3 regions of the Mesorhizobium sp. WSM4809 genome follow, and region 2 is predicted to be linked to each of the others. Evidence: riboswitches for the same ligand, from Rfam matches in the RefSeq annotation. Region 2 holds a riboswitch; each other region holds the start of a gene.
The links. A riboswitch is a leader RNA that binds a small molecule or an ion and turns the genes downstream of it on or off. The one in region 2 is predicted to bind cobalamin.

Region 1: it holds a riboswitch for cobalamin, as region 2 does, so the genes downstream of both, AC0L24_RS16130 (aromatic ring-hydroxylating oxygenase subunit alpha) here and AC0L24_RS17705 (CbtB domain-containing protein) in region 2, are expected to answer to the same signal.
Region 3: it holds a riboswitch for cobalamin, as region 2 does, so the genes downstream of both, metE (5-methyltetrahydropteroyltriglutamate--homocysteine S-methyltransferase) here and AC0L24_RS17705 (CbtB domain-containing protein) in region 2, are expected to answer to the same signal.

Annotation. Positions count from the first base shown of each region.
Region 1 covers NZ_JBVVQW010000005.1:443,411-450,850, forward strand. Annotated here, with positions in the region: gene AC0L24_RS16105 (glycosyltransferase family 2 protein) at 1-162, opposite strand, end outside; gene AC0L24_RS16110 (glycosyltransferase family 2 protein) at 218-952, opposite strand; gene AC0L24_RS16115 (serine kinase) at 967-2,016, opposite strand; gene AC0L24_RS16120 (PqqD family protein) at 2,066-2,497, opposite strand; gene AC0L24_RS16125 (FAD-binding oxidoreductase) at 2,627-3,727, opposite strand; gene AC0L24_RS16130 (aromatic ring-hydroxylating oxygenase subunit alpha) at 3,753-5,000, opposite strand; cobalamin riboswitch at 5,116-5,317, opposite strand; gene AC0L24_RS16135 (DUF680 domain-containing protein) at 5,826-6,023, shown strand; gene AC0L24_RS16140 (DUF680 domain-containing protein) at 6,125-6,325, shown strand; gene AC0L24_RS16145 (DUF680 domain-containing protein) at 6,393-6,629, shown strand; gene AC0L24_RS16150 (ABC transporter ATP-binding protein) at 6,706-7,440, opposite strand, start outside.
Region 2 covers NZ_JBVVQW010000006.1:232,809-240,248, forward strand. Annotated here, with positions in the region: gene cbiB (adenosylcobinamide-phosphate synthase CbiB) at 1-21, shown strand, start outside; gene cobO (cob(I)yrinic acid a,c-diamide adenosyltransferase) at 62-676, opposite strand; gene cobU (bifunctional adenosylcobinamide kinase/adenosylcobinamide-phosphate guanylyltransferase) at 678-1,193, opposite strand; gene AC0L24_RS17700 (CbtA family protein) at 1,186-1,977, opposite strand; gene AC0L24_RS17705 (CbtB domain-containing protein) at 1,993-2,172, opposite strand; cobalamin riboswitch at 2,209-2,403, opposite strand; gene AC0L24_RS17710 (MFS transporter) at 2,469-3,668, opposite strand; gene AC0L24_RS17715 (heparan-alpha-glucosaminide N-acetyltransferase) at 3,891-4,889, shown strand; gene AC0L24_RS17720 (methyltransferase family protein) at 4,886-5,362, shown strand; gene AC0L24_RS17725 (MerR family transcriptional regulator) at 5,669-6,055, opposite strand; gene mgtE (magnesium transporter) at 6,213-7,440, opposite strand, start outside.
Region 3 covers NZ_JBVVQW010000026.1:33,294-40,733, reverse strand. Annotated here, with positions in the region: gene metK (methionine adenosyltransferase) at 1-325, shown strand, start outside; gene AC0L24_RS31800 (adenosine kinase) at 433-1,425, shown strand; cobalamin riboswitch at 1,795-1,973, shown strand; partial or broken gene metE (5-methyltetrahydropteroyltriglutamate--homocysteine S-methyltransferase) at 2,088-3,637, shown strand; gene tdh (L-threonine 3-dehydrogenase) at 4,294-5,328, shown strand; gene AC0L24_RS31785 (cytochrome-c peroxidase) at 5,553-6,590, opposite strand; gene AC0L24_RS31780 (Ros/MucR family transcriptional regulator) at 7,120-7,440, shown strand, end outside.

The DNA of each region.
Region 1 (7,440 bases), on a different contig from region 2:
GTCGATCAACGACCGTACGACGGCTGCCGAACCATCGGTCGACCCATCGTCGATGACGATGATGTCGAGATCGATGTCTTCGCGCTGCCTGAGCAGCGAGCGCAGCGCGAGGCCAACGAATTGTTCGCGATTGTAGACGGGCATGATGACGCTCAGCTTCATGGGCGTCTCCGGCAGCGTTGCGGGCTTGGCTGATCCGACTTGATTGTGTCGAGCATCATAGCATCCGCCAATCGGTGGGACTCTTCAATTCGAAGATGCCCTGGACCTCTCGCCGTGACGGATCGGCCTTGCGCCGCCGCATCGACTTGTGGATTGCACGCAAGTGGTTGCGGACCCTGCCGCTATGTTCCTTGGTGACATTTCCGGCATGGCGTCGGTAGTAGATCGCGACCGCGTCCAACAATTCGTAGTTCGGTCCCGCCTCGAAAACGCGCAGCAGATAGTCGGTATCCTCAGCCTGCTCGAAATCCTCATCGAACTCGCCCGTCCTGTCGACAAGCCCTCTGCTGAACACGGCGGCGCTCAGCGAAATTCCCCGAAGCGTCATCGTGCGGCTGTCGGCTGCCGGTTTCAGCCGCTCATCGTCAATCCGCTCGACCAGCGTCATCAGCGAATAGGTCAGCTCGAGTCCGGGGTCTGCTCTGAAGCGTGCAAGGTCCTTCTTGAACCGTCCGGCCAGCGAGATGTCGTCAGAATCCAGAAACGAAACGAACTCCGCATCCGGCGGCAGTTGCCGCAGCCCGGCGTTGCGCGCCTTGGCCACGCCCATGTTGGATTGCTGGGACAGTCGGATGCAGGGGTTTTCGCGCATCATCGAGCGCACGGCCTCAGCAGAGCCGTCGGTCGAGCCGTCGTCGATGACGATGATGTCGAGATCGGCGGCGTCCCGCTGCCGCACCAGCGAGCGCAATGCCGAAACGACATAGCGCTCACGGTTGTAGACGGGCATTATCACGCTCAGTTTCACGAAGCGCCCCGCGTGAGAAAGTCGGCAATCGTACCGGCTATCTCCTGTGGCTGCGTCCCCAGCGACAGACGATAGCACGGCAGCAGGCGGGTCAGGTCGCTGAAGAAGCGAAAGCCGCTCTCCCGCTCGCCCGGCATCTGCGCTATGCCCGACGGCGCCAAGGCAATCATGGCATCCCTGCGCGACACCGGCACGATCGAACTTGCCTCGCCTCCGCCGATATGTGGCACCAGCAGCGCGATGATGTCCAGAGTTTCGGGCACCGGCCGAGGCGCGATGTCATCAATGTGAAAAGCATGCTTGCCTTGCCAGTTGAGCGGACCATGCGCTTTCAGCCGATGCTTCAGCCCAAGCCGAACGAACCCCTGGGGATCCTGTTTGAGTGTTGAAAACAGTGGGCGGGCAGTCACCCCGTTGGAGAGGTCGACCAGCACATAGTCGTCGCCGACGCTGTCCAGTCCGTTGAGGAGGCCGGCGGCGACGGTTCCGGATTTCCCGGCCCCGCCCGCGCCGGCCAACAGCACGCCCTTGCCATTGGCCCCGAGCGTGCCGGCATGGGCAAGGCGCATGCCGCGCGCCGCATATTCCCAATGGAGGAAGGGGCGCAGCGGCGCTCCCGGCTCCCACGGTGGAAAGGCATCGGCCGAAGCCATCAACTGCACCCCAACGCGACGTTGCGGATCATAGAACTGCCAGAAATCCAGGTCGTGAAAATGGTTGCCGCGCAATCCGGCCTCCGCCAGCCGGGTGGCGAAGCCATGCTGCGTGAAGGGCCCCTGGCCCCAACTGACCGGTGCCGCGATGCCGTCTATGCCGGGATGTGCGACGAAGACGCGGCAGATATCGGCAGGCGTTCGGTTGCCCGGAGCAGGGACAAAGCCATGAGCGATGGCATCCGCCAATGCGCCGGCGCTGACATGCGCGGTCAGATCCAGATGCGGCAAGCCCACCTTGCAGGTCAGCGGATAATGCGCGGCGCTGCTCTCTGCTTGCGCCAGGACATGGCGTGCGTAGTCAACCAAGTTTTCGAGAGTGACGTTCGGCATGGGTCTGCCTGTTCCGGAGCTGTCCGGCAACGAGAACCTGATGGGCGCTTCAGTTGGCCTGCTTCACCGCGGGCCAGCCGAGGGGCTCCTCGACCTCGTGGATGGGATCGACGACAATGAGATCGGCGAGATCGTCATGGATGTCGACCTTGAGGGGCTCTCTGGCAGCGGCGAGCTGAGCCAGCAATTCGCTTGGAGCCGGTCTTGCCACGCCATCGGTTACGGCCGCCAGCAAACCGAATTCGAGCAATTGTGAAACAAAGCCGTCAATCGCGGCGGCATCGAGGGCGCCAATGCCGGTCGTGGCGCCGACCAGTTCGGAGGCAGGCACGCCGGACGACAGTGCATCCCAAAGTCTGCTGCCTGAATCAGAGAAGCCGAAATATTTGCCCGTGGTCAGGTCAAGAACGACGGCTTCGCCGTCGAAGGATTCAAAGACGATATCCTTGCTGGCAATGGCATAGATGCCGGATTGTCGCATGTTTGCTCCCCGCCGAGCAGGCCGCGGAGATGATCTTCGGGCCTTACGGTCAACCCCACCGTTGCAGGCGTCTAACCATTTGCAGGGTTTTTGGCAAGATGGCGCAGGCTTGGGGGCGAGCGCAGCCGGTCACGCTTCGATTTCAAGCGCAGAAAGCGGCTTCGAGCAACAGGCGAGGATAAAGCCGTCCTCGATTTCGTGATCGAGGATGCCGCCATTGTGACTCATCTCGACATCGCCGGCGACCTTCCTTACCTTGCAGGTGCCGCACAGGCCGAACTCGCAGGCGGCGGGAATCCGCACCCCAGAGGCGCGTGCCGTCTGCAGCACGGTCTGGCCGGCGACGCATTCGGCATCGACATCGGAAAGCGAGAACCGGATTGGTGTGACGGCCTCGACAGCAGCAGCCACGCCGTCTTCCGCCGGCGGCGAGAACGGCGCCGGGATTTCCTCCACGGCAGGCGCAGCAAAGCTTTCCTGATGGTATTTCGCCATGTCGAAGCCGGCGGCGTCCAGCATGCCGCGCACGGCGCGCATGAAGGGATCGGGGCCGCAGCAGAAAATCTCGCGCTCGCGGAAATCGGGCGCCAGCAATGGCAGCCGGATCGCGTCGATGCGGCCCATATGGCCGAACCAGCCCTCGCGGCTCGACCGCTCTTCGATCATGAAGCCGAGCGACAGGCCGGGCATGCGGCTGCCGAGCAGCTCGAGTTCCTTGCGGAAAATGATCTCTTCCGGGCGGCGCGCACAGTTGACGAAGCCGACATCTGTCCATGGCGCACAGTCGTTCAACCAGCGCAGCATCGACATCATCGGCGTCACGCCGGAGCCCGCCGAAATGAACAGATATTTGGCCGCCGGGTGGCTATGCAGCGAGAAGTCGCCGGTCGGCCCGTAGGCCTTGACGTGCGAACCGGGCGTCAGATGGTCGAACATCCAGCGCGTACCGGTGCTGCCCGCCTGTGCCTTGACCGTCACCGCGATCGAGAACGGCCGCGACGGCGAGGACGACAGCGTGTAGGTGCGCATCAGCGGCCCGTCCGATGTCGGCAGTTCCAGCGTCACGAACTGGCCCGGCTTGTAGCGGAACCAGGTCTGGTTGTCGGAGCGGAAGGTGAAGGTCTTCACGTCCGGCGCTTCGTCGCTGACGCCGATCACTTCCAGCACCTGCAGCCGGTCGTTCCAGGGCGTCATCTGGTCGAGATGGCGATAGAGGCCAAGGTCCGTCATCGCATTCATCCTCTTGTCCCCTGAGCTAGGCGACGCTGCGCAGGGCCGGCCGGCCGCCTTCGGCAAGGCGCGGCCCGATGAACGACGCGTACCACTCGACGAACTGGATCACGCCGCCCTCATGCAGCTCCGAATAGGGGCCTGGTTCGTAGGCCGGCGACAGGATGCCGAAGGCGTTTTCCTCGACGATGCGGCGGTCCTGGTCGTTGGTCTCGGTCCAGACATGGGTGAGCTCAGCGAGGTCGTAGTCGACGCCTTCGACCGCATCCTTGTGGACGAGCCATTTCGTCGTCACCGCGGTTTCCGTGGCACTGATCGGCAGCACGCGGAAGGTGACGGCATGGTCGCCGAGGATATGGTTCCAGGTTGTCGGATAATGATAAAGCAGCAAGGAGCCGATGCGGTCGGTTGAAACGCTGTCGGACAGGTTCTTCTTCACCGCCCGTTTTCCCGTCATGGTGTAGCTGACGGCATCGCGCAGCAGCGGCGCGCGGGTGGCGCGGTACTGCCCTGCCGGATCGATGCGGAATTTGCTCGGCAAGCCTGATGCCTCGCATCTGGCCCAGTGCGCGACCATTTCAGGGTCGCTGTCGGCGCCTTGGACGCCGGTCACGGTCGGAGCCTCGGGGAAGGTCTTGCACAGTTCGGGGTGATTGGCGACGCAGTGGTAGCACTCGCGGTTGTTTTCCCAGACCAGCTTCCAGTTGCCCTTCTCGATGATCGTGCTCTCAAAGGCGATCTTTGCCTCACGCAAACGGTGCGGCAAAAGATAAGGTTCGATCATCGCCCGCATCGGCGCGAAATCCGCCGGCTCCTTGGCCAGGCAGATGAAGATGTAGCCGCCGACGCTCTCGCAGGCGACCGGCTTCAGGCCGAAATCACTCTTGTCGAAACCGTCGGCCATCTGGCGGGCAAACAGCAGGCGGCCGTCCAGCTCATAGGTCCACTGATGATAGGGGCAGACGAGCTTTGCCGCCGTACCCTTTTCCGCGTTGCACACGCGGCTGCCGCGATGGCGGCAGGAATTGTGGAAGGCGTTGATCTTGCCTTGCTGGTCGCGGACAAGGACGACCGGATAGTCGCCGATCTGCACGGTGATGTAGCTGCCCGGCTTCGGCAGTTCGCAATCATGGCCGATGAACAGCCAGTCGCGATACCAGATCAGCTCCATGTCGAGCTTGAAGTAGTCTGGATCGGTGTAGAAGGGCTGCTCCAGCGAAAAGCCTTGCCGGCGCCCCTTCAGGAGCCTCAGCATGTCGTTGCGGGTATCCATGTCCTGTCCTCGTTTCTAAGGACTGAACTGGTGGTGATGGAGGAAGGATTGAAACCCAGGCCGGCTAGGTGCCGGACATGCGCTATCCACCTCTTGACCGCCCACCGCGATCAGTCGAGTCTAAAAATCTCGGGCTGGTTTCCGGGCTCTGGAGTTGTCCTTGCGGACCATCGCGACACCTTCCCAGGCAGTTGCCCAGTGGTCTCCCGTTGCGACTTGAACTCCACCACCGTTGCGGGGGCAGCGCCGGATTCTGACCGGCTTCCCAATTCTCCGCCTCGTCGTCACGAAGCGGCACCTGAGATGGGTATGATCTAACCACGATCGCTGGCGCGCCGTCGGCATGAAAACGACATCGTATCCATGCGGCGCGACACGGCATGCGAAACGTCACCGCAGATCGTCTGGGGCCGAAATCCCGCCTCCCGGGCGGCCACTTGCCGGCTGCGATCTTCCCGAATCCGACCCTTGGCGGGGTCAAAAAAGGTTAACGGTTTCGAAAAGTGACTATTAGCTTGACCTAAAATCGAACCGAACGGTTCGTTTCTGTTGACGGTGCGTGCAGGACGGTGTGAACGCCGGGCCTTTGAAACAGTCAGTGATCCATCGGATGGTTAAACTTAACATGCTGATATAGAGAGGAAAAATGCCTCTCTAGATTCCCCTGGCACAATTTCAAGGTGTGGATTCATGGTCCACACGGAACAACTTCGTGATTGGAAAAGGCGGGGTTGCCCTCCCACATCGGGGCTGTCCGAACGACGCGATTTCATTTCCAAGACACGCCGCTAGACGGACGGAAAAAGACGATACTGGAGTACAAAAATGAAAAAGATCATTCTCACTGCCGCAGCCCTTCTGGCCATTTCCGGCAGCGCCTTCGCTGGTAGCGACCACTACGGTTCGAACGCCGCGGCAGCCACTGCTGTCGACAGCTCGTACACCGCTTCGACCAAGAAGTCGGAACCGGCTGCTCAGGCGCCTGCCCAGGGTGCTGACCACAACCTCTTCGGCAACAACTAACAGCCGATTCCCAGTCGACGGCGGGCTCGCCCGCTGCCCTGGCGAAATTCAGACATTCGAAATTCAGACATTCGAAATTCAGACATTCAGGAGTATTTAAGATGAACAAGATCCTCATTGCTGCCGCCGCCGTTCTGGCCATCTCCGGCAGCGCTTTCGCGGGCAGCGACAACTACGGTTCGAACGGCGCCAACCAGCCTGCCGCCGCTGTGGACCAGTCGTACACGGCTTCCACCAAGACCTCGGAACCGGCTGCCCAGACACCCGCTCAGGGCAGCGACCGTAACCTCTTCGGTCGCTAAAACCAATTTCGCAAGCGACGGCAGCTGTGTCTGCCGTCTGGCGAAATCCAGAATTCAGGAGACTAAAATGAACAAGATCCTTATTGCTGCCGCCGCCGTTCTGGCCATCACCGGCAGTGCCTTCGCCGGCAGCGACAACTTTGGCTCCAACGGCGCCAACCAGCCTGCGGTTACTTCGGTTGACAGCGCGCATACGAACTCGGTCCGCAACAGCGGTGGCCTCGTCGAGAAGCTGCTCAATTCGTCGGGCGACGTAGAGAAGTCCGCTCCTCAGGGCAGCGACCGGAATCTCTTCGGCCGTTAACAGTCGAAGCTGATCTTCAAAAAAAGAGCGGCGGGCCTGGCCCGCTGCTCTTTTTTGTCCAAGACGCGGTTCTGCCTCAGGCCGCCTTCGCTTCAGCCTCATGAAGGGCAAACGACCGTCCGTCAGCGTCGAAGAGATGCAGGTCCTCGCCATTGGCGCTCAGCCGCAATGTCGAACCGCGCTTGACCTCAACATTGCCGGGCAGCTTGGTCACCAGCGGGAGGTCGGCGCGACCGATGTCGACATAGACCAGCTGAACCTCGCCGAGCTGCTCGACATAGTCGACCGTCCCCTCGAACAGATAGTCCGCGCCGCTGGCGATGATCAGGTCCTCCGGCCGCACGCCGAAACTAACCGCAGCGCCCTTCGCCGAAGCCGGCGTCGCGATCGGCACGGTTGCCTTGCGTCCGCCGACATGGCTGACGACGGTCGGATTGCCTGATTTGTCGATGGTTGCGGGCAGGATATTCATGGCCGGCGAGCCGATGAATTGCGCAACGAACAGATTGCCGGGCTTCTTGTAGAGGTCCATCGGCGTGCCGACCTGCTCGATATGGCCGTCCTTGAGCACCACGATGCGGTCGGCGAGCGTCATCGCCTCGACCTGGTCGTGGGTGACGTAGATCATGGTCGTGTTGGGCATCGATTCCTTGAGCTTGGCGATTTCGATGCGGGTGGCGACTCGCAGCGCCGCATCAAGGTTCGAAAGCGGCTCGTCGAACAGGAACACCTTCGGATTGCGCACGATGGCCCGGCCGATGGCGACGCGCTGGCGCTGGCCGCCCGACATCGCCTTGGGCAGGCGGTCGAG
Region 2 (7,440 bases):
GTCATGGTCATCGTGGCGTGATCTACTTCACCCTCCCCCTTGTGGGGAGGGTAAGAAACGCTCAGAACTCGATCCCCTGCTGCGCTTTCACGCCTGCGGAAAAATGGTGCTTGGTCACGCCCATTTCGGTGACGAGGTCGGCGGCCTCAATCAGCGCCGGCTTGGCGTTGCGGCCGGTGACCACGACATGCAGGCCCTCACGCCGCGCCTTCAACGCCACAACCACTTTGTCCAGGTCGAGATAATCGTAGCGCAGCGCAATGTTCAGTTCGTCGAGCACCAGCAGGCTGATCGACGGATCGGCCATCAGTTCGAGCACCTTGGCCCAGGCGGCTTCGGCGGCGGTGATGTCGCGCTTCAGGTCCTGCGTTTCCCAGGTGAACCCCTCGCCCATCGCGTGCCAGACGACGCGGTCGCCGAAGGCGGCGAAGGCGTCCTTCTCGCCGGTGTGCCACTTGCCCTTGATGAACTGGACGACGCCGACGCGCTTGCCGTAGCCGAGCATCCGCAGCGCCAGGCCGAAGGCAGCCGTGGTCTTGCCCTTGCCGGGACCGGTGTTGACGATCAGCAATCCCTTCTCGACCGTCTTGCTCGCCACCTCGGCATCCTGCACCGCCTTGCGCTTGGCCATCTTGGCGCGGTGGCGTTCTTCGTCCTTATCGTCGATGTCGGTCATGTCATTTCACCTTGAGCGGCAGCCCCGCCACCATCAGCAGCACCATGTCGGCGACGGCGGCGACCTGCTGGTTGAGCCGGCCGGCGGCATCGCGAAACCGGCGCGCCAGTGCATTGTCCGGCACGATACCTTGGCCGACTTCATTGGATACCACGAACCATGGCCCGCGCGGCCGCGACAGCACCTCCGCCAATCGCCGGCATTCCAGCTCGAAATCGTGTTCAGCCAGCATGTGGTTGGTCAGCCACAGCGTCAGGCAGTCGACAAGCACCGGCCGATCCTCCGGCAAGGCGGCAAGCGTACCGGCGAGATCGAGCGGTGCGTCGATGGTCGTCCAGCCTTCGCCGCGCCGCGATCGGTGCAACGCGATGCGTTCATGCATCTCGTCATCATAGGCTTGCGCCGTGGCGACATAGATCCAGGGAGGCGGCAAGGCGGTCGCCAAAATTTCGGCGTGCGCGCTCTTGCCGGAGCGCGCACCGCCGATGAGGAAGGTCAGTGTCTTGCGATCAGGCAAAGCTGTCGCGCAGGCTGGTCGCGGTGCCGGTGAAGCGGCCACGCACCACACCGACGACCGCGCCGAGCACCAGCCAGAACACCAGATTGGTCACGGTCACCGCCACCACGAACTGGTGATGCAGCCCTTCCGGAATCGCCGTCTCGTAACTGCCGGGCTGCGGCGCACCGACAATATGCGGCGCGACGATCAGCAGGACGGCAAGGATCGCCAGCGGCAGCGACTTGCGGAACGCGATCAGGCCGAGACCGGCGGCGGTTGCCGCCACCGTTGCCCACCACCAGATCTGCCGCTGGGTGAGATCGGCGGCCGGCATGGCCGGCAGTTCCGGCGGCAGGCCGAGGCCAGGCGCCAGCGTGAACACGGCGAAGCCGGCCAGGCCCCAGAACACGCCCTGGCGCCAGCCACCGATGCCGCCGGCGAATTCGGAGACCGCGACCAGGATCAAGGCGAAGCCGATGCCGGTGACAATGTTGGCAAGCACGCTGAAGGCGAAACGCTCGAAACCCTCTGCCGGCGCCCAGCCTTCGTCTGCCGGAGCGGCTTCCGCCGCCGGGGCAGCAGAGCTCATGGCATCTCCCGCCGGTGCAGTTGTGCTCATGGCATTGCTATCCGTTGCGGCCGGAGCGGCATGGTCATGGTGATGCCCGCCGCCCGCCTGTTCGTAGACTTCCGCCTTCAGGATCAGCGGCACGGTGGCGTAGGCCTGCAGGCAGGCGAGGACGACGCCGGCCACGAGCCCTGCGATCGCCGCGATGAACACAACGTTGCGAAACAGGTTCATGATGTCAGCCCCTCGTCAGTGGCAGGGAAACGCCATCGAATGGCGATAGTCGTGAGCCGCATTGTGGACCGCATCGATATGCGAGAAGCCGACAAAGCCCATCACGAAAATGCCGAGCAACGCGGCAAGCGCGAGCTGCATGAGGCGCGACTGCGAGGAGACGGAGGCGCCGAGGGAGACGGAAGCGGTAGTCATGTCTTGTCCTTTCGCCCTCCACCCGAGGGCATCGAAGTCAGTTTCCTGTCGCCGGCAGGTCTCCTGGCTCACGGATCAGCGTCCTTCCCCACCTTCCCGAAGAAAATCTTCAGTGGCATATGGAGAGGACTACCGCACACAGTTGCGGGGGCAGCCACGGCATTGGGCAAAATTCGCCCTCACCGCATTCCCTCTTGGCTCCAAAATGGAACCGGCGACACCGGTGACTATAGGCAGAATCCTTGCTTCCGGCAAACCAAATTCCGCCGGTGACCATTGCGAATGCGCCATGAAGGTCAAAGTGATTTCGGCAGATAGCGCCACGTCACAAAGCCGCAGACCGCCGCCAGCAGACCGAGCGTGACGAACACCGAGCCCAGGCCGAAGACGGCCAGCGCCACCGAATAGACCAGCGGCGGCGTCAACTCGGAAAAGTCGAGATAGGTGCGGTAGACCGCTGCCATCTGAGATCTTTCATAGGAGCGCACCGAGCGCATGAAGGCGGTCGAGCCGAGGGCGTCGAGCGCAATGGTGAAGAAGGCACCGCAGAGCAGGAAGGCGCCGGTAAGCAGCGGCACGGTTTCGCCGACGAAGCCCGCCGCCAAAAGCGCGGCCGACATGGCGAAATAGGCAAACGTCATGGTCCCGCGGCCACCAAAGCGCTTTCCTGCCTTGCCCCAGAAAATCGCCATGAACAACAGCGCGTTGCCGGCCGAAACCAGCAGGCCGCCGGCCAGCTTGCCCTCGCCTGTGATGACCATGAACAGCGGCCCATAGACGAAGAACGTCGTCCAGAAACAGGAGCGCCCGAAAGCGATCAGCCAGGCCAGCCTGAGCCTGGGCTGCGCGACGAAGCGGCCGATATTGGCGAGCGGATTGACTGGCCGTGTCTTGCCCGGACGAATAGACTGGTTGTCGCCGAGGCGGTAGGTCCAGAACAGCGCCAGCAGGGCAAACGCGAACACCGCGACCGTACCGTGCGCGGCATAGATGCCGAAGCGCGTGTAGAGGAAGATGCCGAGCGTCGGCCCACCAGTCCAGGCCAGCATCGACCACGCCATGCGCAGCGATTCGGCCTGCATGAAGTCGGTCTTGCGGATGTGGTCCATGATGTAGAGGTTGAGCGTGATCGACAGCGCGCTGGCGCCCATCACCCGGCACAGCATGCCGGCCAGTTGCCCGGCAAGCGTGTCGGTAACGAAGAACAGCGAGCCGACGGCCAGCAGGCAGGCGCCTGATGTGTAGACCCAGCGCCGGGCAAAACGGCGGATCAGCATCGGCATGAACAATGTCACCGACAGCCCGAGCATCGCCACCACGGTGTAGAGCATCGACACGATCTGCTCGTTGTGCAGGATCTCGTAGGCCTGGATCGGGATGACGCTCGACACCGTGGCGCGGGCGAAGGATTCGACCGCATAGAGCGACGCGAAGGTGCGCGCGTCCGCGGCCTTGAGAGCCGGCAGCCAGATCGGATGGCGCACATGGGTGGACATTGCTTTCCCCGAAGCAGATTCACCGGGTCAAATCTGACTTGGCGATCCCAGCGCCAATAAGAGGAAACCGACGCGCATCCGGCAAAAGCGAAGCCGGCCAAAGGCTTCCCTGCACTGGCCCAATGCCGCGGCTGACCCGGGTTGTCGGCAGAGTTGCCGGTCTTCTTTTGTCCAGGGCAACCGTGATAGTCCTCCAGCGGGGCTGAATCAGAATGCGAGACCATGAGCATCCAAACGCCGACCGCACCCGTTCCGGATCGACCAAAGCGCATCGTCGCTATCGACATCGTGCGCGGCATCGCGCTGATCGCCATGGCGAGCTACCATTTCACCTGGGATCTGGAGTTCTTCGGCTACACCGATCCCGGCCTGACCGCCTTCGGCTGGTGGAAGATCTACGCGCGCTGCATCGCCTCGACCTTCCTGTTCCTGGTCGGCGTCAGCCTGTACCTCGCCCATGGCCGACAAATCCGCTGGAACGGCTTCTGGAAGCGGTTCGCCATGGTCGCGGGAGCCGCGATCGCGATATCGGTCGTCACCCGTATCGCCACGCCGGATGGATTCATCTTCTTCGGCATCTTGCACGAGATCGCGCTGGCCAGCCTACTCGGCCTCGCCTTTCTGCGGCTGCCGGCACTGCTGACGCTTGTCGTCGCCGCGCTCGTCATCGCGGCGCCTGTCTATCTGCGCCTCGAGGCGTTCGATCACCCATGGCTGTGGTGGGTAGGCCTGTCGGCGAACAATCCGCGCTCCAACGACTACGTTCCGCTGTTTCCGTGGTTCGGCGCCGTGCTTGCGGGCATCGCGGTGACGAAACTCGCCGCCGGTGCCGGCCTGCTTGCCCGGCTTGCCAATCTGGCGCCCGGTCGCTTGGCCAACCCGCTGGTCTTCATCGGCCGGCACAGTCTGGCGTTCTACCTGATCCACCAGCCATTGCTGATCGGCTGCATGTGGCTGTTCTCGCAGATCATGCCGGCACAGGTCGAAACCCCGCAGGTGAATTTCCTCAAAACCTGCCAGCTGTCCTGCGAGCAGTCGCGCGACACCGAGTTCTGTACGAGCTACTGTGTCTGCATGCTCGATACGCTCGAGGGCGAGGCAACGCTTGATCGGCTCTACAACAACGACCAGACTGCGGAATGGAAGACGCATCTGTCCGATCTCGCCGGCATGTGTACCGCCAAGACCGACAGCAAGTTGATGGAGGAAGGGGTCAAATGACCGAGAACCAGCCTAAGCCGGGGCTCATACCGTGGCCGCCGCTGATCTACACCGCCGCCATCGCCATCAGCATCGCGCTGGGCCTGCTCTATCCCCTGCCCTGGATCGGTGACCTCCTGGGCGATATTCTTTTCGCCACCGGCTGGGTGGCGCTGTTTGCCGTCGCCGCGCTCTGGGTCACCGCGATCCGCACCATGGTCCGCGCCAAGACCACGCTGAACCCGAACGCTGTGCCCGATCACCTGGTCACCACGGGTCCCTTCGGCATCACCCGCAATCCGATGTATCTGGCCAACACCCTGCTGTTGATCGGGGTCGCCTTTGTCTCGGGCATCGTGTGGTTCCTGCCGCTCGCGTTCATCGCCGCCTATGTCACGCAAAAAATGGCGATCGAAGGCGAGGAAAAGGTGCTGGCGGCAAAATTCGGCAAGAAGTACCGCGACTACGCCAAACGCGTGCGCCGCTGGATCTGAGCTGGCGCCCCTGGTTTCCATCGCGGAGAGGTTTTGACAGGTGCACACTTCGGCGATTAGCGAACTTCGTCATCCTAGGGCGAAGCAGGAGCGCAGCTCCGTCGCGGAGACCCTAGGATCCATGCCGTGACCTCGGTCGAGGAGTGCAGCGGAGCAAAGTTCTGCGCCGTCGCGGTGCATTGCAGTCATGGCATGGATCCTAGGGTCTGCGCCGCGTCGCTACGCTCCTTGCTCCGCCCTAGGATGACGAAGGAATAGACGTCTCCGCTAATTCCGAACGCTAACGCGCGACAGAATCCAGTCCGCTCAGGTATTCACGCCAAGCTCAACCAGCCGCTCCACACAAGATTCCTCGGCCTGGTCGAGTTCAGCCAGCGTCTCCTCGAGATCGCGGCGCTTCTGCCGGAGATCCTCGCGCTTTTCCTCGATGCGCTTGATCATCAGGTTGAGCTGGCCGACTTCGCCGGGCGGCTCCTTGTACATCTGGATGATTTCGCGGATTTCGTTGATCGAGAAGCCAAGCCTCTTGCCGCGCATGATCTGACGGATGAGGTGCCGGTCGGAGGGGCGAAACAGACGCGTGCGGCCACGCCGCACCGGCTGCACCAGCCCTTCGTCCTCGTAAAAGCGAAGCGTCCGCGTCGACACGTCGAACTCGCGGGTCAACTCGGTGATCGAATAATATTCTCGCATTGCCACTCCCGCACGCCGAAACCAAGGGGCGATCGCCATGCCGGCGTCACCCTTATGTCCCGAACCAAAACCCGTGCCATGCCGGAATCGACATGGCGCCCCGCGCAAGCCTCGCACGGCATTTACGTAAAAGTCAATTAAGCCAAAAGGCGTGCCTTCAGGGCACACCGAACCACCACGTGGCAATGCCGAGAAATGCAAAGAAGCCGACGACGTCGGTAACCGTGGTGACAAAAACTGCCGAAGCGACCGCCGGATCGACCTTGAAACGATCGAGCAGCAGCGGGATCAGGATGCCGGCCAGGGCGGCCACGAACATGTTGATGATCATCGCCGCCGCGATGATGCCGCCCAGGTTGGGGTCACGGAACCAGGCTGCCGCAACGATGCCGATCAGGATGGCGAAGACGATGCCGTTGATGAAGCCGACACCCATCTCGCGGCGAATGATGCGGCCGGCATTGTAGATGTCGAGATCCCTGGTCGCCAACGCCCGCACGGTGACGGTCATGGTTTGCGAGCCGGCATTGCCGCCCATGCCGGCGACGATCGGCATCAGCACCGCCAGTGCGACGATATGTTCGATCGTGCGGTCGAAAAGGCTGATCACCGACGCCGCCAGGAACGCGGTCAGAAGGTTGATCAGCAACCACGGAACGCGTGAGCGCGAGGTCGAAAAGATGCTGTCGGAAAGCTCCTCGTCGCCGACGCCGCCCATGCGCATCAAGTCTTCTTCGGCCTCCTGCTGTATGACGTCGACAACATCGTCGATGGTCAGAACGCCAACCAGCCGTTCGTTCTCGTCGACGACTGCGGCCGACAAAAGATCGTACTGCTCGAATTCCCGTGCAGCCTCTTCCTGGTCCATGGTGGCCGGAATGGCGTGCCGCGTCTCGTGCATCACTTCCTCGACCTTGACCGAACGCTTGGTGCGCAGGATCTGGTCGAGGTCGATGGCGCCGAGCAGCTTGAAGCTCGGATCGATGACGAAGATCTGGCTGAAGCGCTCGGGCAGATTCTGGTCGTCGCGCATGTAGTCGATGGTCTGGCCGATCGTCCAGAACGGCGGCACCGCGACGAACTCGGTCTGCATGCGGCGGCCGGCCGTCTCTTCGGGATAGTCGAGCGAGCGGCGCAGCCTGATCCGCTCGGTGAACGGCAGCTGCGACAGGATCTCGTCCTGATCCTCCTTCTCGAGGTCTTCGAGAATGTAGACGGCGTCGTCGGAATCGAGCTCCTGTACCGCCTGCGCGATCTGCGCATTGGGCAGACTGTCGACGATCTCCATACGGATCGCCTCGTCGACCTCGGTCAGCGAGGAGAAGTCGAAATCGGCGCCCAGGAGCTCGACCAGCGCGTGGCGCTGTTCGGGATGCAGCGCCTCG
Region 3 (7,440 bases), on a different contig from region 2:
CGTCGCAAAAAACGTCGTTGCCAGCGGCCTTGCGGAGGTGTGCGAGGTTCAGCTTGCTTACGCGATCGGTGTCGCCGCGCCGGTCTCTGTCCTCGTCAATACATTCGGAACCGCAAAGATTGATGAAAAGAGGATCGAGCGCGCCGTCCTTGAGCTTTTCGATCTCCGGCCGAAAGGCATCATCAAGGCGCTTGATCTCTTACGGCCGATTTACCGCAAGACCGCGACATACGGACACTTCGGCCGCGAAGAGCCGGAGTTCAGCTGGGAAAAGACGGACAGAGCTGACGAGCTGTTGCGTGAGGCAGGACCGGCAGCCGCGTGAGGCGCCGGTATTGGACGCGTCGGCATAGAGCGACCGATTCCACACTCGTAAGAAACACCCGCTAAGGCGTGGCAAGAAGCCGGCTCGGGTTTTTGGCGGAGATTTTGATGCCGGATCATGACGTGCTTTGCATCGGCAATGCCATTGTCGACATCATCGCCCAGTGCGACGAGGAATTCCTCGAGACCAACGGCATCATCAAGGGCGCGATGAACCTCATCGACACTAAGCGCGCCGAACTGCTCTACAGCCGCATGGGCCCAGCGATCGAGGCGTCCGGCGGCAGCGCCGGCAACACGGCGGCCGGCGTTGCCTCCTTCGGGGGCCGCGCCGCCTTCTTCGGCAAGGTCTCCAACGACGCGCTGGGTGAGATCTATGCGCATGACATCCATGCCCAGGGCGTCGCCTTCGACACCAAGCCGCTTCAGGGCGAGCCGCAGACGGCACGCTCGATGATCTTCGTCACCCCCGACGGCGAGCGCTCGATGAACACCTATCTCGGCGCTTGCGTCGAGCTCGGGCCGGAGGATGTCGAGGCCGACAAGGCGTCGGGCGCCAAGGTCACCTATTTCGAGGGTTATTTGTGGGATCCGCCGCGGGCCAAGGAGGCGATCCGGCAGACGGCCAAGCTGGCGCACGCGGCGGGCCGCGAAGTGTCGATGACCTTGTCGGATTCGTTTTGCGTCGACCGCTACCGCGACGAGTTCCTCGACCTGATGCGCTCGGGCACCGTCGACATCGTCTTCGCCAACAGCCATGAGATCAAGTCGCTCTACCAGACCTCGTCCTTCGACCAGGCGCTCGCCCAGATCCGCAAGGACTGCAAGATCGCAGCCGTGACGCGCTCGGAAAAAGGCTCGGTCATCGTGCGCGGCGACGAGACCGTGGTCATCCAAGCGACGGCCATAAAGGAGCTGGTCGACACGACGGGCGCCGGCGATCTCTATGCCGCCGGCTTCCTGCACGGCTACACGCAAGGCCGTGACCTGCAGACCTGCGGCGACCTTGGCTCGCTGGCCGCCGGATTGGTGATCCAGCAGATCGGCCCGAGGCCCCGGCAGAATCTGCGCCGCGAGGCTGAGCAGGCGGGGCTGTTGTAGGGCAGCATCTCGGCCACGTATTGCCCACCTTCCGTTGTGCAGGCTGTCCAGACAAGCGCGTGTAAATCGAACGTACCAGTCCGAGAAGCATGCCGGTTTTTCTCAAAATTCCTGATTGTTGAGGCTCAGGAACGTTGTCGCACTTCGGGCCAGTACTGCCGCCCGATGATGAATGGCCAACACGCGCCCTTTGACGAAGTCGTTTTGAGACGGGATCGTACAAGAGGCAGATTGCCCGAGGGGCGAGCCACAGTCTGCACACACCGGAAAGTCGCTCAGAAGGCTCAGCTCTACGGGGACATGGAAACAAGCCGCAAGCGAACAATCCACATAAACACATAAACATTTCTTTATACGGCATTGACAAGAAAGTGGGCTGCACCGCAAGGCGCTGCCGTAGCGGAGCTAAGTGGGAAGCCGGTGCAATGCTGGCGCTGCCCCTGCTGTAAGCGGCGAGCCAAACCCATCAATGTCACTGGGGCGAACTGCCCCGGGAAGACGGGGCAGAGGCTGTGACCCGCAAGACCTGCCACGGCTAACAACGTCCACGGGCGGGGTGTCTGGTGGCCGCGGCAGCTCGGCGTTGATGCCGGCCTGCTAGCGCCTTCCTTTTCCCCGCCCCACCATCGGGGTATGGAATGAATGTCTCCCAGCAAGTTCCCATAGCAACGCTTGGCGTGCCGCGTATCGGTCGCCGGCGAGAACTGAAATTCGCGCTCGAAAGCTACTGGTCCGGAAAATCTTCTGCTGCCAACCTTCTGGCGACGGCGAAGGCGTTGCGTGCCGCCAGCTGGAGCGAACAGCACGACCGCGGCGTGTCGAAAATTCCGTCGAACGATTTCTCACTGTATGACCATGTGCTCGACACCGCAGCAATGGTCGGCGCCGTCCCAGCTCGTTACGGCTGGACGGGCGGCGAGGTCCCGCTCGACATCTACTTCGCGATGGCGCGCGGGACGCAGGGCGACACCGCGGGTTGCGGACCGGCCAGGGCCCAAGCCTTGTCCGAAGGCAGGGAGGCCGTAACAGGCGGGCTGAAGGCTTCTGATGAGGCGGCCGCCGCGCGCGCAATGTCGACAAAGGCCATAATCCGCTCGTCCGCGGGCGCGTCAGCAGCATTGACGGCGCCATGAAGCAACGAAAGAGCGCATTTGCCAAGCGCTCGAGAGTCCAGGCTGACACGCTCGCCCTGCCGCTGTTCCCGACGACGACCATCGGGTCCTTCCCGCAGACGCCCGAGGTGCGCAGGGCACGCTCCGCTCATGCGAAGGGTCGGCTGAGCTATATCGACTACCTTGACCTTCCTGAAGAAAGAGACTGAGGGCGCCGTTCGTTGGCAGGAGGAGATCGGGCTCGACGTGCTGGTACATGGCGAGTTCGAACGCAACGATATGGTGCAGCATTTCGGCGAGCAGTTGTCCGGCCTCGCCTTCACCCAGCATGGCTGGGTGCAAAGTTACGGCTCCCGGCTCGTGCGCCCTCCCATTATCTTCGGCGACGTATCGCGGCCCAATCCGATGACGGTTCTCTGGTGGCAATTTGCCCAGTCGCTGACGAAAAAGCCGGTGAAGGGCATGCTCACTGGCCCAGTGACGATTCTTAACTGGGTTTTGTGCGCGACGACGTACCCCGCGCCGAGGTCTGCCGCCAGATCGCACTCGCCATCCGCGATGAAGTGGCCGACCTCGAGAAAGCTGGCGCAAGGGTGATCCAGATCGATGAGGCCGCGTTTCGCGAAGGCTTGCCCCTGCGAAAGTCCGATTGGAAACATTATCTCGGCTGGGCTGTCGAATGCTTCCGGCTCGCCTCGACGGGTGTAGAGGACGCGACCCAAATTCACACCCACATGTGCTATTCGGAGTTCAATGAGATCATCGACTCGATCGCTGAACTGAACGCCGACGTGATTTCAATCGAGACGTCGCGCTCCAAAATGGAACTGCTGGAGGCCTTCACCAAGTCGAAACATCCGAACGAAATCGGTCCCGGCGTCTACGACATTCACTCGCCACGTGTCCCCGAGATCGGCGAGATTTTGCATCTCGCCCAACTTGCTCGCGAGCGACTGTCGGACGGCCAACTGTGGGTGAATCCGGACTGCGGCCTCAAAACAAGGAAATGGGAAGAGGTCCGCCCTGCCCTCATCAACATGGTCGCCGCAGCCTGCGCGCTGCGGGAGGAAGTGCAGTCGCAGGCCGCTGAGCCACTGTAACCGTCAAATATGTGACCAGCGGGCCTCGCGGATAATTTAAGATGGAAAGGACGGCATCGAAAAGCCGCGAAGAGGTCGGTCGACGCTTGCGAGTCCAACCTTGTCGTCCAGCCGAAGGCCGCTGGACGGCTGAGCGGCGGGGCAGGATTTGGGACGCCGATTCTGGTCCGAGGACGGATGATTTCGACCACGAAATAGAGGAAGGCGGTTTTGTCCGTGAGCTTCTGCCTCTCACACAGCCAGCGGTCAACAGACACTTCACCGAGGGCGAACGATGCCCCCCGTGCACCGGCACTATCGAGATATCGGCGGCGAGGTCGACCCATCAAGAGCGTCGGTGTCGATTGACTGCGTCGCATGTGTCGGACGACAAAATAGCCATACCGCTCAGCCGCAAGCTGCGACCATTCCTCATCGCTTGAATTGAAGCCGGCTGCATCTGGCACGGCGTGTGCTCCGCTCCTGCTGAAGTTCGCTGGGACAGAGCTTTTCACGCGCGCACGGCTCGCGGTGGTGTGTTGCTTCGACACAAACGCCCCCGTGGACATTACGATCGGTCCAAGAAACACAGCTGCTCCCCGAGCCTATCTTTCGTCATGCAGGCTACCCGAGCAGTCGGGAGGAGTGGAACCAACCAAGTTGTAAGGAGCACCTGTATGTCTAACATGATGAAGGCGCTGGTGAAGGCCAAGGCCGAACCGGGCGTCTGGATGGAAGAGGTGCCGGTGCCGGAGATCGGCCCCAACGACGTGCTGATCAAGATCAAGAAGACGGCGATCTGCGGCACCGACGTGCACATCTACAATTGGGACCAGTGGGCGCAAAAGACGGTGCCGGTGCCGATGGTGACGGGCCATGAATTCGTCGGCACCGTTGCCGATTTCGGCGCAGCGGTCACCGAATACAAGGTCGGCCAGCGTGTATCGGGCGAAGGCCACATCGTCTGCGGCCATTGCCGCAACTGTCGCGCCGGGCGAGGGCATCTGTGCCGCAACACGCTCGGCGTCGGCGTCAACCGTCCTGGCGCCTTCGGCGAGTATCTGGCGATCCCGCAGCACAATGTCGTGCCGATCCCCGATGATGTGCCCGACGAGATCGCCGCGATCTTCGACCCGCTGGGCAATGCCGTCCACACCGCACTCTCCTTCGATCTGGTTGGCGAAGATGTGCTGGTGACCGGCGCCGGGCCGATCGGCATCATGGGCGCGCTCGTCGCCCAATGCGTCGGCGCGCGAAAAGTGGTCATCACCGACATCAATCCGGTGCGGCTGGCGCTGGCGAAAAAGCTCGGCGTCCAGCATGTCGTCGACGCGTCCAAGGAAAAGCTGCGCGATGTCATGCCGGCGCTCGGCATGACCGAGGGTTTTGACGTCGGCCTTGAAATGTCGGGCGCCGCACCGGCCTTCCGCGACATGATCGACACCATGAACAATGGCGGCAAGATCGCCATTCTGGGCATCGCCCCGACCGGCTTCGAGATCGACTGGAACAAGGTCATCTTCAAGATGCTGCATCTCAAGGGCATCTACGGCCGCGAGATGTTCGAAACCTGGTACAAGATGATCGCGCTGGTGCAGGGTCCGCTCGATGTTTCGGGTCTGATCACGCACCGCATCGGCATCGACGATTTCCAGGCCGGCTTCGATGCAATGCGCAGCGGCAGTTCGGGCAAGGTGGTGATGGACTGGTAGGGCGACGGCCGGCGTGATTTTGCGAAGGTGGTGACGGGACACCTTCGCCTGCCGACGATCTCCTCGCGCGGGAGCATGGCTGGTGCAACGCAATGGCACCCCTCCAACGTGCGCCGCTCAACCGTGGGGGTATCGCGGCCCAATCCGACCACGCTCGTGGCAGGTCGCCCAAATCGGGCAACAAATGGTGACGGCCCCGACGTGATCGTCTTCTTCCCCCATGCCTAGGATCGAGGCCGAGGTGTCCTGGGCGTTTCAGGCGGCAAGATGGGATATGTGATCTCCGGTCGCTTTCCGGTCAGCGAATGAAGGTAGGCAACGATCCGATCGATTTCGATTTGGGTCAGCTCTTGGCCAAGCTGGGTGGTGCCCATGATCGCGACCGCCTTGCCCAGGTCCCAGACCTTGCCCGAATGAAAGTATGGCGCGGTGATTGCTACATTGCGCAGCGACGGCACGCGGAAGACATAGGAATCCTCTGGTAAATTGGTGACGGCAAATCGTCCCTTGTCGTTCTCGGGGAGAATGTCGGCGCTAGGCTTCTCAACGAGGCCGAATGGATAATAACCGTCCCCACCAAGATTGACACCGGAATGGCAGGATGAGCAGCCCTTTTCGATGAAAAGGGCCAGGCCCTGTTTCGCTTCTGGGCCGATGGCGGTGTCATCGCCATTGAGATAGGCGTCGAAGGGGGCGGGCGTGACCAGCGTCGCCTCATAATCTGCGAGTGCGATGGCTAGGTTATCGAAGGTGATGGGTTCGGCCCCCCGCGGGAAAGCTGAACGGAACCACTCCACATATTGCGGCATCGATTTGAACGTCTCGACCACTTGGTGCGGTGTGTTGGCCATCTCGGCACCGGCCTGTATCGGCCCTTTGGCCTGAGCTTTCAGGTCTTCGGCGCGACCGTCCCAGAACTGCGATTTGTTGAAGACAGAGTTAAACACCGTCGGCGCGTTGCGCTGCCCCTTCTGCCAACCATGGCCAATCGAAGTTTCACGATTGTCGTCGCCCCCGGTGGCCAGGTTGTGGCACGAGTTGCACGAGAAGACGCCTGAGGACGAGAGGCGTGGATCGAAGAACAGGGCCTTGCCGAGGGCAATCTTCTCCGGCGTGCTCGGGTTGTTGGTGACTTCCGGTATCGATGGCAAGGGCTTGAAGATGGCCAGTGCCGTTTCTCTGAGGTCTGGTGGAATGGACTGCGCAGCAAAAGCCGTGGCTGCGACCAGCGCAACAGCTATCGCAGGAAATAGAATTTTCATAAATGGAGTCCTTACGATGTGCACGGAAACCATTCTCCACATGCGGCCCGGGAACGCCCTGCGCTAGATCAGCGGATCAAGGGAATGGTGCCTGCCGACCAAGAGAATCGAGCGGCGGAACAGTGTTTGCGATTCCTCGCGCGATGACGGTTCCAATGGTGGGCGCGCGCAATCGCTGTTTGTGCGCCTGAGGGTTGGTCGGTTCCGTTGCCCGTCTCCACATGCTGCCGCAACGCCCACCTGTTTCATGCGGCAAAGTTTCTGCCCCCGGCGCATGCACGGCTCAGGTCTACAAGCTTTCTGCGTCCTTCTTTGCAATTCAGACCGACGCGATCGGGGCTGAACGGCGGATACCGGCGCAGTTATGGACAGCGATTACCGCGCAGATTAGTGACACGACAGCGTGGAGTGGCGCTATAGGCCTCGGTCCTGGACGAGCAATGAACAATCCTGTCGGGAGATTTGTTGCTTTCATCGGAAATCACCCCTAGAAGCGACCGCTCCGCAGACCAATCCACCGGAGAGTTTCATGCCAGAAGAAGACTTTGAAAACGCCAACAACCTCATCGACCTTACCGCGGATGTTGTCTCAGCCTATGTTTCCAACAATCCCGTGCCGGTGGGCGAACTGTCTACCCTGATCGGCCAAGTGCACGAAGCTTTGAAACGCACGGCATCCGGTCGCGTCTCGGCACAAGAGCCGACGGTGTTGACGCCGGCCGTCCCGATCAGGAAATCGGTGACACCGGACTACATTGTCTCCCTTGAGGACGGCAAGAAATTCAAATCGTTAAAGCGTCATCTGGCGACCCATTACGGGCTGACCCCCAACGAATATCGCGCCAAATGG